4 regions of the Pantoea sp. GABEPS69 genome follow, and region 1 is predicted to be linked to each of the others. Evidence: predicted binding sites of a transcription regulator. Region 1 holds the regulator's gene; each other region holds the start of a gene.
The links. The regulator CRP, encoded in region 1, controls carbon source genes, mostly activating them, when cyclic AMP is high. The targets are predictions, from matches to a motif close to ATGTGANNNNNNTCACAT.

Region 2: the regulator CRP is predicted to act here: its motif matches at 1,051-1,068, upstream of PVE98_RS05295 (NupC/NupG family nucleoside CNT transporter).
Region 3: the regulator CRP is predicted to act here: its motif matches at 1,430-1,447, upstream of psiE (phosphate-starvation-inducible protein PsiE).
Region 4: the regulator CRP is predicted to act here: its motif matches at 1,891-1,908, upstream of PVE98_RS16370 (iron-containing alcohol dehydrogenase).

Annotation. Positions count from the first base shown of each region.
Region 1 is NZ_CP118618.1:306,007-309,133, reverse strand. It holds gene PVE98_RS01395 (YheU family protein) at 1-3, shown strand, start outside; gene PVE98_RS01390 (phosphoribulokinase) at 65-934, shown strand; gene PVE98_RS01385 (OsmC family protein) at 965-1,369, opposite strand; gene crp (cAMP-activated global transcriptional regulator CRP) at 1,670-2,302, shown strand; gene PVE98_RS01375 (YccS/YhfK family putative transporter) at 2,361-3,127, shown strand, end outside.
Region 2 is NZ_CP118618.1:1,115,919-1,119,045, forward strand. It holds gene PVE98_RS05295 (NupC/NupG family nucleoside CNT transporter) at 1-850, opposite strand, end outside; gene PVE98_RS05300 (Nramp family divalent metal transporter) at 1,218-2,456, shown strand; gene PVE98_RS05305 (NAD(P)H-dependent oxidoreductase) at 2,593-3,127, shown strand, end outside.
Region 3 is NZ_CP118618.1:3,740,559-3,743,685, reverse strand. It holds gene PVE98_RS18225 (Na/Pi cotransporter family protein) at 1-1,208, opposite strand, end outside; gene psiE (phosphate-starvation-inducible protein PsiE) at 1,497-1,907, shown strand; gene ubiC (chorismate lyase) at 1,977-2,489, shown strand; gene ubiA (4-hydroxybenzoate octaprenyltransferase) at 2,520-3,127, shown strand, end outside.
Region 4 is NZ_CP118618.1:3,341,565-3,344,691, reverse strand. It holds gene PVE98_RS16375 (dihydrodipicolinate synthase family protein) at 1-621, opposite strand, end outside; gene PVE98_RS16370 (iron-containing alcohol dehydrogenase) at 632-1,780, opposite strand; gene dtnK (D-threonate kinase) at 1,970-3,127, shown strand, end outside.

The sequences.
Region 1 (3,127 bases):
TGATGCGTCGAGGCGCTTTTCGTGTTAACAATGCTCATCGCCCGACTTCACAGGGAGCTTTTCCATGTCAGCACGACACCCGATTATTGCGGTAACCGGCTCCAGCGGCGCCGGCACCACCACCACCAGCCTGGCGTTTCGTAAAATTTTCCAGCAGCTCAATCTGCACGCCGCCGAGCTGGAGGGCGACAGCTTCCACCGCTATACGCGGCCGGAAATGGATATGGCTATCCGCAAGGCGCGCGATTTAGGGCGCCACGTTAGCTATTTCGGCCCGGAAGCCAACGACTTCGGCCTGCTGGAGCAGACCTTTATCGACTACGGCAATGCGGGCAAAGGCCAGTCGCGCAAATATCTGCACACCTACGACGAAGCGGTGCCCTGGAACCAGGTGCCGGGCACGTTTACGCCGTGGCAGCCGCTGCCGGAGAATACCGACGTGCTGTTTTACGAAGGGCTGCACGGCGGCGTCGTCACGCAGCAGCATAACGTGGCGGAAAAAGTCGATCTGCTGGTGGGCGTGGTGCCGATCGTCAACCTGGAGTGGATCCAGAAGCTGGTGCGCGACACCGGCGAGCGCGGCCACTCGCGCGAGGCGGTGATGGACTCGGTGGTGCGCTCAATGGAGGATTACATCAACTTCATTACGCCGCAGTTTTCACGCACCCACATTAACTTCCAGCGCGTCCCGACCGTCGATACCTCGAACCCGTTCGCCGCGCGCGAAATTCCGTCGCTGGACGAGAGCTTCGTGGTAATTCACTTTCGCGGGCTGGAGCATATCGACTTTCCCTATCTGCTGGCGATGCTGCAGGGCTCATTTATTTCGCATATCAATACGCTGGTGGTGCCGGGCGGCAAGATGGGGCTGGCGATGGAGCTGATTATGGCGCCGCTGGTGCAGCGGCTGATGGAAGGCAAACAGATCGCCTGACCAGGACTGGTCAGGCGCGGGTGCGCTTTTTTACAGCGCGACCACTTCATAGCTGTGGGTCATCTCTACGCCTTTGCCCAGCATTAACGCCACCGAACAGTATTTCTCCGCCGAGAGATCCACCGCGCGCGCCACCGCTTTATCGCTCAGCGCCTTGCCGGTCACCACAAAATGCAGATTGATATGGGTAAACAGGCGCGGCGCCTCTTCGCGACGCTCCGAGGTCAGTTTCACCTCGCAGTCCACCACATCGTTGCGGCCTTTTTGCAAAATAGAGACCACGTCGATGGCGCTACAGCCGCCCGCGGCCATCAGCACCATCTCCATTGGACTGGGCGCTTTATCACCGGAGTTACCGTCCATCAGGATCTGATGTCCCGACGCCGACTCGCCGAGAAAGGTTAATCTTTCGACCCACTTCACTCTTGCCTGCATGTTTCCACCTCGAGAATAGCCTGTTTGCCGCCAGAGTACGCGTTCACCTGGCAAACAGCAATCCAGAGTAATCCCCCCTTTGCTGAAGCGAGACAACAGAAGACAGTCGGCAAAAGCTGTGCTACAAACAGTGCTGAAAATAGTTCGTTCTGTTAGGGACGAAGACGGGACACATCAAGCGCCTGGCGCAAAATAAGGCCCGAATAATCTCCTTTAGGGGAAACGCTTGAAGCTTTCATCGCCTGGCAGGGATTAATCCCCCCGCGTTTTGGGCACGATTACAACAGAGGATAATAGCGAATGGTTCTCGGCAAACCGCAAACAGACCCTACACTCGAATGGTTCCTGTCCCATTGCCATATTCACAAATATCCATCCAAAAGTACGCTGATTCATCAGGGTGAGAAGGCTGAAACCCTCTACTACATCGTGAAAGGTTCCGTGGCGGTGCTGATCAAAGATGAAGAGGGCAAAGAGATGATCCTCTCTTACCTGAATCAGGGTGATTTTATCGGCGAGCTTGGCCTGTTTGAAGAAGGTCAGGAGCGCAGCGCCTGGGTACGCGCGAAAACCGCGTGCGAAGTAGCGGAAATTTCCTACAAGAAATTCCGTCAGCTTATCCAGGTGAATCCGGATATTTTAATGCGTCTCTCTTCGCAGATGGCGCGCCGTCTGCAGGTTACATCGGAAAAAGTGGGCAATTTAGCTTTCCTCGACGTGACCGGACGTATTGCACAAACCCTGCTTAACCTGGCGAAGCAGCCAGACGCCATGACGCATCCCGACGGCATGCAAATCAAAATTACTCGTCAGGAAATTGGCCAAATCGTTGGTTGCTCGCGCGAAACCGTGGGCCGCATTTTGAAAATGTTGGAAGACCAGAATCTGATTTCCGCACACGGCAAAACCATTGTCGTTTACGGCACCCGCTGATTTCCTCTCACTCACGGCGTGATGTCACCGTCACGCCGTTACTGCTTTTAGTGAAGTGATGTGGCGTCGAATCATCTATCACCCCGAAGTTAACTATGCCCTGCGGCAGACGCTGGTGCTCTGCATTCCGGTGGCGCTCGGCTGGCTGTTCGGCGATCTGCAAAAAGGCCTGCTCTTCTCTCTGGTTCCCGCCTGCTGCAACGTCGCGGGTCTGGATACGCCCCATAAGCGCTTCTTCAAACGTCTCATCGTCGGCGGCTCGCTGTTCGCGCTCGGCAGCTTTCTGATCCAGCTATTAACCCTGAAAGGGGTGCCGCTGCCTGCCGTGCTCTTCGCCCTGCCGCTGCTGCTGGGCGTCACCGGCGAAATCAGCCCGCTGCACGGCCGCCTGCTCTCCGGCACGCTGGTGGCGGCCATCTTTACCCTGAGCCTGATCGGCCGCATGCCGATCTATGTGCCGCCGCTGCTCTATATCGGCGGCACGCTCTGGTACGGACTCTTCAACTGGTTCTGGTTCTGGCTGTGGAAAGAGCAGCCGATGCGCGAAACCCTGAGCCTGATCTACCGCGAGCTGGCGGACTACTGCGACGCGAAATATACCCTGCTGACCCAGCTTACCGACCCGGAAAAGGCGCTGCCGCCGCTGCTGGCGCGTCAGCAGAAAGCGGTCGATCTGATCAACACCTGCTATCAGCAGATGCATATGCTCTCCGCCAGCCGCGACAACAGCCACAAGCGGCTGACGCGCGCGTTTCAGGTGGCGCTCGACCTGCAGGAGCATATCTCCGTCAGCCTGCATCAGCCGGAAGAGGTGCAGAAGCTGGT
Region 2 (3,127 bases), 810 kb from region 1:
AGCCCAGCACGCCCTGGAAGCTGATGCCGAAGATAACATCGAACAGCGCGTTCAGGCCGGAAATCAGCGCGATAAAGCCGATCAGCATCGCCGCGACGATAATCGCCACGCGGAAGCCGGCGAGGATATATTCGCCCAGCATCTCAAAGAAGCTCTGGCCTTTATGGATATCCTGCAGCTGCAGATCCTCTTCGCTGTCGACGCGGTAAGGGTTGATCAGCGACAGCACGATAAAGGTGCTGAACATGTTAAGCACCAGCGCGGCGACCACATACTTCGGCTGCAGCATGGTCATATAGGCGCCGACGATCGACATGGAAACGGTCGACATCGCGGTCGCGGCCATAGTGTACATGCGGCGCTGCGACATTTTGCCGAGGATATCCTTATAGGCGATAAAGTTTTCTGACTGTCCCAGAATCAGAGAGCTGACGGCGTTAAAGGATTCCAGCTTGCCCATGCCGTTGATTTTAGACAGCACGGTGCCGATGCCGCGGATCACCCAAGGCAGAATGCGGAAGTGCTGCAGAATGCCGATCAGCGCGGAGATAAAGACGATCGGGCAGAGCACGTTCAGGAAGAAGAAGGCGAGGCCTTTGTCATTCATGTTGCCGAACACGAAGTTGGTGCCTTCGCCCGCATACTTGAGCAGATGATCGAACAGGCCGGCGAAGCCCTTCACGAATCCGAGACCCGCCTCGGAATTGAGGAAGAACCACGCCAGCAGCACTTCAATGACCAGAAGCTGGACAATGTAGCGAATACGAATACTTTTACGGTCGTGGCTGACGAGTAACGCCAGCACGCCTACCACCACCAGTGCTAAAAGGAAGTGCAAAATATGGGACATGCTTGCTCCAGATTTGAGGAGGGTTGTAATTTGCTGCGTATTCTATGTAACGCGTTACTTAAAAACGAGATCAAATCCACATTATAAGGATTCGCTATCACCCCTTTTCTCAGAAAACTCTCACCAGTCACAGCCTGTTCACAAATTGTTCACGCCTAATATCCACAAATTTATTGTCTATAATATGTCCGAAGCGTAGAGTGAGATGCATTGCACATTTTTTAGCAAGTCTCGCTTTACCGTAAGGTATAGCAATGGCTATACTTTATAGCATCATCTATCACAACGATAACGATAACCTCATTTCACTTGCCGCGATCAGGCCATAAGCTGCCATGGTTAAACGCGTTCAGACAGGTAGAGAAATATGTTTGAGAGCCGTACCGCCGAGCGCGCCGCTCGCGGAGCCCGAAAAATCAAGCTCGCGCTGCTGGGGCCGGCCTTTATCGCCGCCATCGGCTATATCGATCCAGGCAACTTCGCCACCAATATTCAGGCGGGCGCAGCCTATGGCTATAAGCTGCTGTGGGTGGTGGTCTGGGCCAATATCATGGCGATGGTCATACAGCTGATGTCCGCCAAGCTCGGTATCGCCACCGGTAAAAATCTGGCTGAGCATATTCGCGATCGCTTTCCGCGTCCGGCGGTCTGGTTCTACTGGGTGCAGGCGGAAATCATCGCCATGGCGACCGATCTGGCGGAATTTATCGGCGCGGCGCTCGGCTTTAAGCTGCTGCTCGGCATTTCGCTGCTGCAGGGCGCGGTGCTGACCGGCGTGGCAACCTTTCTGATCCTGATGCTGCAAAGCCGCGGCCAAAAGCCGCTGGAGCTGGTGATCGGCAGCCTGCTGCTGTTTGTGGCGGCGGCCTATATCGTCGAGCTCTTCTTTTCCCAGCCGAAGGTCAGCGAGCTGGTGACCGGCATGGCGCTGCCGTCATTGCCCACTTCCGAGGCGGTCTTCCTGGCGGCCGGCGTACTGGGCGCGACCATTATGCCGCACGTCATCTATCTTCACTCGGCGCTGACGCAGGGCGGCGAAAGCGGCAACAAAAGCCAGCGCTACTCCTCCACCAAGCTGGATGTGGCCATCGCCATGACCATCGCCGGTTTTGTTAATCTGGCGATGATGGCGACCGCCGCCGCCGCGTTCCACTTCAGCGGCCACAGCGGCATCGCCGAACTGGATCAGGCCTATCTGACGCTGACGCCGCTGCTTGGCCATGCGGCGGCGACGGTATTCGGCCTGAGCCTGGTCGCAGCGGGCCTCTCCTCTACCGTGGTAGGCACCCTGGCCGGTCAGGTCGTGATGCAGGGCTTTATCCGCTTTCATATTCCGCTCTGGGTACGCCGTCTGGTCACTATGCTGCCCTCGTTTATTGTGATTATGGCGGGCTGGGATCCGACGCGCATTCTGGTTATGAGCCAGGTGCTGCTGAGCTTCGGTATCGCGCTGGCGCTGGTGCCGCTGCTCTCCTTTACCGGCAATCGCGAGATTATGGGCGAGATGGTCAATTCGCGCCTGATGCAGAACGCCGGCCGCGCCATCGTGGTGCTGGTGGTGGCGCTCAACGCCTATTTGCTGATTGGCGAAATCCTCGGCCTGTAAAGGCTGCTGAAAACTGGCCCGATCTATCCCGGGCCAGCTTCGTTTTTAACCTCCCGTGCCGCCGCCCTAACAGCCCGCCTTAACTCATCTACTCTCGATATGCAGCCGTTTTCTCTTCTCTTACAGGAGTCAGGATATGCATGCACTGGTAGTGGTCGCCCATCCCGATCAAGATTCTTTTACCCACGCCGTCGCGCGAACGCTAACCCGCGAGATTTGCGCGCCGCATACGTTTGAAATCGCCGACCTGATAGCTGAGGGCTTCGACCCGCGCTACGCCGCCGCCGATCTGGCGCTGTTTCGCAGCGAGGGCGCGCCGCCTGCCGATGTGCTGGCCGAGCAAAAACGCATCGACGGCGCCGATGCGCTGGTGCTGGTTTATCCCGTTTACTGGTGGTCATTTCCCGGCGTGCTGAAAGGCTGGATCGATCGCGTCTTTACCCACGGCTGGGCATATGAAGAGACGCCCGACGGCAAAATCGCTAAAAAAATGGGCCGTCTGAAGGTGCACCTGCTGGGAATCGGCGGGGCGAATCTGCGCACCTATGCGCGGCGCGGCTATTATGCCGCGATGCGCACGCAGATCGACGAGGGCATTTTTGACTATGTCGGCGCAGCGGTGAAAACGTCGGAGCTGATCTTGCTGCCTGACGCCGACTCGCCGGAGGCAC
Region 3 (3,127 bases), 670 kb from region 1:
TCACCCCAGCGTCGCGAATCCTCTTCCGACAGATCCTCTTTCGGCATGCGCGCCAGATAGAGCTTGATAGCGGTATAAAGCACGTCTACGTCGTCGTCCAGCCGCCGCACCGTGCGCTCTTCGCGCACTTCGCCGTGCACCACTTTATTGAACGCCTCCAGCATCATTTCCAGCACGTCGCCGATGCGCAGCGTCTCGCGCGCGGCGTTGACCAGCGCCAGCGTCGGCGTATCCAGCGCGCTGCGGTCGAGATGGCGAGGCTTCATCGCCATATCCGCCTCGGCATCGTCGCCGATAAGGCGGGTGCAGAGCCGCGCCATCGGATCGGCGAAGGGCACCATAATCAGGCAGCGGATCAGGTTGTAGAAGACGTGGAAGAAGATCACCAGCTCTTCGTCGTTAACCGGCATCTTATCCAGCCAGGGCGCCAGCAGGTTGATAAAGGGCAGGACCGCCAGCGAGCCGAGCAGTTTGAACAGCAGGCTGCCGAGCGCCACCCGCTTGCCGGCGGCGTTGGAGCCGCTGGCGTTCAGCATCGCCAGCAGGCCGCTGCCGAGGTTGGCGCCGATTACCAGACAGAGCGCCACTTTAAACGAGATCACGCCCGCGGCGGTCAGCGTGGCGGTAATCAGCACCGCCGCCAGGCTGGAGTAGCTGATAATGGCGAAGACCGCGCCGATGAGCGCATCCAGCAGAATATCGCCGGTCAGGCTGGAGAAGAGCACCTGCACACCCGACGCCTGCGTAATCGGCCGGGCGGCGCTGACGATTAGCTGCAGCGCCAGCAAAATCAGCCCCAGGCCAATGCTGGCGCGGCCCATCTGGCCGACGCGCGTCTGCTTGCGCGACAGGAAGAAGACTACGCCGAAAAAGATAAACAGCGGCGACAGCCAGGAGAGATCGAAAGTAAGAATACGCGCCATGATGGCGGTGCCGACGTCGGCGCCGAGCACCACCACCAGCGCAGGCGTCAGGCCCATCAGCTTCTGCGCCACAAACGAAGTCGCCAGCAACGTGGTGGCGTTACTGCTCTGCACCAGCGTGGTTACGCCGATGCCCGCCAGGAAAGCCATGGGTTTCTTTTCGATGCTGCGGCTGAGCACGCGGCGCAGGTCGGCGCCGAAGACGCGCATAATGCCGGAGCGCACGATATGAGTGCCCCAGACCAGCAGGGCGACGGCGGAAAGAAGATTAAGCAGGGTCAACACGTCATGCCACTCCGTAACCGTCAGGCTAAAAAGCAGCAGAGAGCCAGCCTGACGGAAAGAGCAATCTGCAAAAGGAACGGCCGGAAGAACGCAATTTTTTCTGAATTTTAAGCGACCTGCGCGCGCTGCCGACCTTTTAACTGTAGACCAGTTCGCTGAGACGAGAAGGAGATCGATGTCGGATTTTTGTCCGCAGCGGCGAGCGGCATACTGCCGGTATCTTGTGATCTATATCACATTACAGCATGATGGCGATCCTTTACTAAAAAGCCATTATCGAGGCAAATCATGAACGTTAAACCCACCGGCGGTCAGTACATCGCATTGGCGCTGCAATGGGTGCTAAATCTGGGACTGCTGGCGCTGGCGGTTATTCTGGCGGTGTTTCTGGGCAAAGAGACGCTGCACCTTGCCAACGTGCTGCTGAATGTTGGAGAACAGGCCTCCTCTTATCTGTTGATTGAGGGGATCGTTATCTATTTCCTCTACTTCGAATTTATCGCGCTGATTGTTAAATACTTCCAGTCTGGCTATCACTTCCCGCTGCGCTATTTTGTCTATATCGGCATTACGGCGATTATTCGACTGATTATCGTCGACCATAAAAATCCCTTCGATACGCTCTGCTACTCCGGCGCCATCCTGATTCTGGTGGTGACCCTGTGGCTGGCGAACAGCAACCGCCTGAAGCGCGAATAACTGCCGCCAGGTGTGCCCGTCGCGCCTCTGCGCTACACTGTTGCCCTCAAAATTGACGGGAGTGGTGATATGTCGCAAGAGGCGCTCAGCTTATTACGCGCGCTCAACTGGCTGCCATCTACGCATCCGACGCTGACCGCGCCGCTGCTGGACTGGCTGATGGAGGAAGACTCCATGACGCGCCGTTTCGAGCAGCACTGTCGGCAGGTGACGGTGCGGCCGATGCGCGAAGGCTTTATCAACGCCGATGAACTCACCGATGAAAGGGCGCTTCTGCCGGATGATGCGCGCTTCTGGCTGCGCGAGATCGTGCTGTGCGGCGATGACGAACCCTGGCTTATCGGCCGCACGCTGGTGCCGGAAAGCACGCTCAACGGCCCGGAACAGATGCTGCAACAGCTAGGGACGCGCCCGCTTGGCCGCTATCTTTTCTCCTCTTCGACCTTAAGCCGCGACTTTATCGAACCGGGCAGCGTCGGCGCGCTCTGGGGACGCCGCTCGCGCCTGCGGCTGTCGGGCAAGCCGCTGCTGCTGACCGAACTGTTTTTACCCGCCTCGCCGCTCTATCGCGACCTGGCCTGAGGACGATTAAACGTGGAAAAAAGCGTACAGATGAGTAAGTTTCAGGCCTATAGCCGCCTGATGCGTATTGATAAACCGATCGGCACGCTACTGCTGCTGTGGCCGACGCTGTGGGCGCTCTGGCTGTCGGATATGGGCGTGCCGCCGCTGTCGGTGCTGGTGGTGTTTGTGCTCGGCGTGTTTGTGATGCGCGCGGCGGGCTGCGTGATTAACGATTTCGCCGACCGCAAGGTCGACGGCTTCGTGAAGCGTACCGCCGGCCGTCCGCTGCCCAGCGGCGCGGTCAGCGAGAAAGAGGCGAAAATCCTGTTTGTGCTGCTGGGCTTGCTGGCGTTCGCGCTGGTGCTCACCATGAACCTGATGACGATTCTGCTTTCGCTCGGCGGGCTGGCGCTGGCCTGGTGCTATCCCTTTATGAAGCGCTATACCCATCTGCCACAGGTGGTGTTAGGCGCGGCGTTCGGCTGGGCTATTCCCATGGCCTGGGCTGCGGTTAGTGAGTCCTTACCATTAGAATGCTGGCTGGTGTTCCTGGCAAACATCTGCTGGACCGTCGCCTATGATACGCAGTACGCCATGGTGGATCGCGATGACGATATCAAGATCGGCGTCAAATCGACGGCGATTTTGTTTGGTCG
Region 4 (3,127 bases), 1.1 Mb from region 1:
GATACAGGCGGAGCAGCCGTCGACGAAGCCCTGATGGATCAGCGAGTCCGGCCCGTTGAGGACGTCGAAGTTATCGATGCCTTCCGCCGCCTTGATAAAGCCGCTCAGGCTTTCATAGCTGCCCGCCGAGTCTTTGATGCCGATAATGTTGGGGTGAGACGCCAGGGTACGTACGGTTTCCGGCTGCAGCGTGTTGCCGGTTCGTGCCGGAATGTTGTAGAGAAACAGCGGCACGTCGAGCGCGTCAGCCACTGTCTGATAGTGATAGATCAGCTCGTCCTGCTTAAGCGGCACGAAGTAGGGCGTTATCACCGATACCGCATCCACCCCGAGCTTCGCAATCTGCCTGCCGAGACGGATAGTTTCGCGTGTTGAAATTTCGCCAATATGCGCGACAACCGGCGCGCGACCGTTCACTTCATCAACGCAGGTTTCGGTAACTGCGATCTTTTCCTGCTCGTTGAGCACAAAGAACTCGCCGTTGGTGCCGCCGCAGAAGATGCCGTTGCCCGCATCCAGCTGGCGTTTTACCTGTTCGCGCTGGGCTTCAGGGTTATAGGCGCCTTCCCGATCGAAACAGGTGACGATAGCGGTCAATACGCCGGTAATTTTCTGGCTCATACAATCCTCTTTATTCCTGATGTGAAGGAAACAGCGTCAGGTAGACGTCGCGAACGTCATGCGCGCTGACGGCAGCGGGCACGTTCTTCATCAGACGCTGCACGTCGAGCGCCGCTTCCACTAAATAGGGCAGGTGATCCGGGCCGATGCCAAGCTCTTCAAGGCTGGCAGGCAGCTGCAAACGTTTAACCAGCGCGGTGAAATAAGCCACCAGCGCGTGCGATTTGCTCTCGTTATCCAGCGAGGTATCCGCATCCGGCAGCAGATCGTAGGCCTGAGCGAATTTGTTCACCGCGGCCGGCCGCACAAAGGCCATGCAGGGCGCCAGCAAAATGGCGTTGGCGACGCCGTGCGGCAGATGGTATTTGCCGCCCAGCGGATAGGACATGGCGTGCACCAGATGCGTGCCTGCATGGGCGATCGCCGCGCCGCCGTAATAAGAGGCCCACAGCATATCCAGCCGCGCCTGCAGGTTGTGCGGCTCGGCAACGGCGGTTTCGAGGCTGGCGAACAGCTTTTTCATGCCGATCAGCGCGTAGTTGTCGCTTACCGGGTTCGACACCGTGGCGGTGAAGCATTCAATCAGATGACAAAGCGCGTCGATGCCGGTCGAAGAGGCGATATGCGGCGGCATGCTGGTGGTCAGCTCCGGCACCAGCGCCACAAAATCGGGCAGCATCACCGGCGAGATAATGCCGACTTTGGTTTCGCGCTCCGGGATCGCCAGAATGGCGTTCGGCGTCGCTTCCGAGCCGGTACCTGCGGTGGTCGGGATCAGCAGCGAGGTGGTGCGCGCGGTCGGCTTTTCGCCCGCCAGCAGCGCCTCCAGCGACGGGGCATTGTCGACGCACAGCACCGACAGCAGCTTGGCGACGTCCAGCACGCTGCCGCCGCCGACGCCGATCACCAGATCCACATCGCGCGTAGGCAGCGCCGCCAGCACCGCGGCGACGTCGTGCTGGCTCGGCTCCGGCGGCACGCTGTTAATCACGCTGACGCTGGCGATATGCTGTTTCAGCTGAGCGATAAGCGCCTGCACCGCCGGAATGGTTTCAATATTTTTGTCCGTCACCAGCAGCGCGCTGGCTTTTCCTTTCAGCAGATAGCTAATGTCGTTCAGCGCCTGGAAGCCGCTAATTACCGTGCTGTTGATATTCATCTCATACCCTTATTACTACGAAGCTGGAGCGAATGATTAGGTTTGCTCATAGTGGTGCGATTTCTGTCACTTACTGTGGGTCAATTTATAGGACATATCGATTTCGATTAATTTGATCTTGCTCACATATAATCAATCATGATTGAATATAATCATTCACAGCGGCATACCGCCGAATCAGGAGAGAAGATGACGCAGAGGTCATGGAAAACGCCAGTGCTGGTGATAGCCGATGACTTTACCGGCGCGAACGACGCAGGTAGCGGACTGGCGCAGGCGGGTGCTCGCGTGCATGTCCTGTTCAGCAGCGAGACGCCGCTGGATAGCGCCGCTGCCGACGTCTGGGTGATCAGCACTGACAGCCGCGCCGTCAGCCCCGCAGAGGCAGAGGCGCGTACCGAAGCGGTGGTGCGTCAACATCAGGCTTTTATCGCCCAGGGCTGGCTGTTTAAAAAGATCGACTCCACGCTGCGCGGCAATATCGGCGCCGAAGTGCGCGCCGCGCTGGCCGCCAGCGGCAAAAAGCGGGCGCTGATCGTGCCCGCCGTCCCTCGGCTGGGCCGCGTCACGCGCCGCGGCGAAGTGCTGGTGAACGGCGTGTCGCTGACCGAGACCGAATACGCCAGCGATCCGAAAACGCCGGTGATCAGCGCGCGGGTATTAACGCAGCTCGGGATCGCAGGCAGCGAGATCGATCTCGCCGCGCTGCGCAGCGATCGTTTTGCCACGCTGCTGGCGGAGCAGCAGGGCGCGGTGGTGATCGATGCGGAAAGCGAGAGCGACATCGCGCTTATCCTGGCCGCCGCCGCGCAGCTTGACGAAACGCCGCTGCTGGTCGGCGCGGCCGGACTAAGCGACGCGCTCGGCGCACAGCTGGCGGCACGCAACTCCGCGCCGGTACTGGCCGTTATCGGCTCGATGAGCGCCAGCGCCCAGCAGCAGATTGCGCGGCTGGCGGCGCAGCGAGATATCGCGCTGGTGGATATCGATATCCGCCAGCTGTTTGAACGCCCTTGCTGGCCGAGTAGCGCGCAGTGGACAGAGCAGGCGCTCGCCGCGCTGCGCAATGGCCAGCATACGGTGATCCGCACCTGCCAGTGCGCCGATCAGCGCCATGAGATCGACGCGCTATGTCAACAGCAGCAGATCACGCGCCAACAGCTTGGCGAGGCGATTTGCCAGTTTCTGGGCGAACTGACCCTGAGGCTTTGCCGCGCGCAGCGCCCGGCCGGGCTCTATCTCTCCGGCGGTGACGTGGCGATTGCGGTCGCGCAGGCGCTGGGCGCCAGCGGCTTTCAGATTCAGGGCATCGTGGCGGGCTGCGTGCCGCACGGCGTCCTGCTTAAC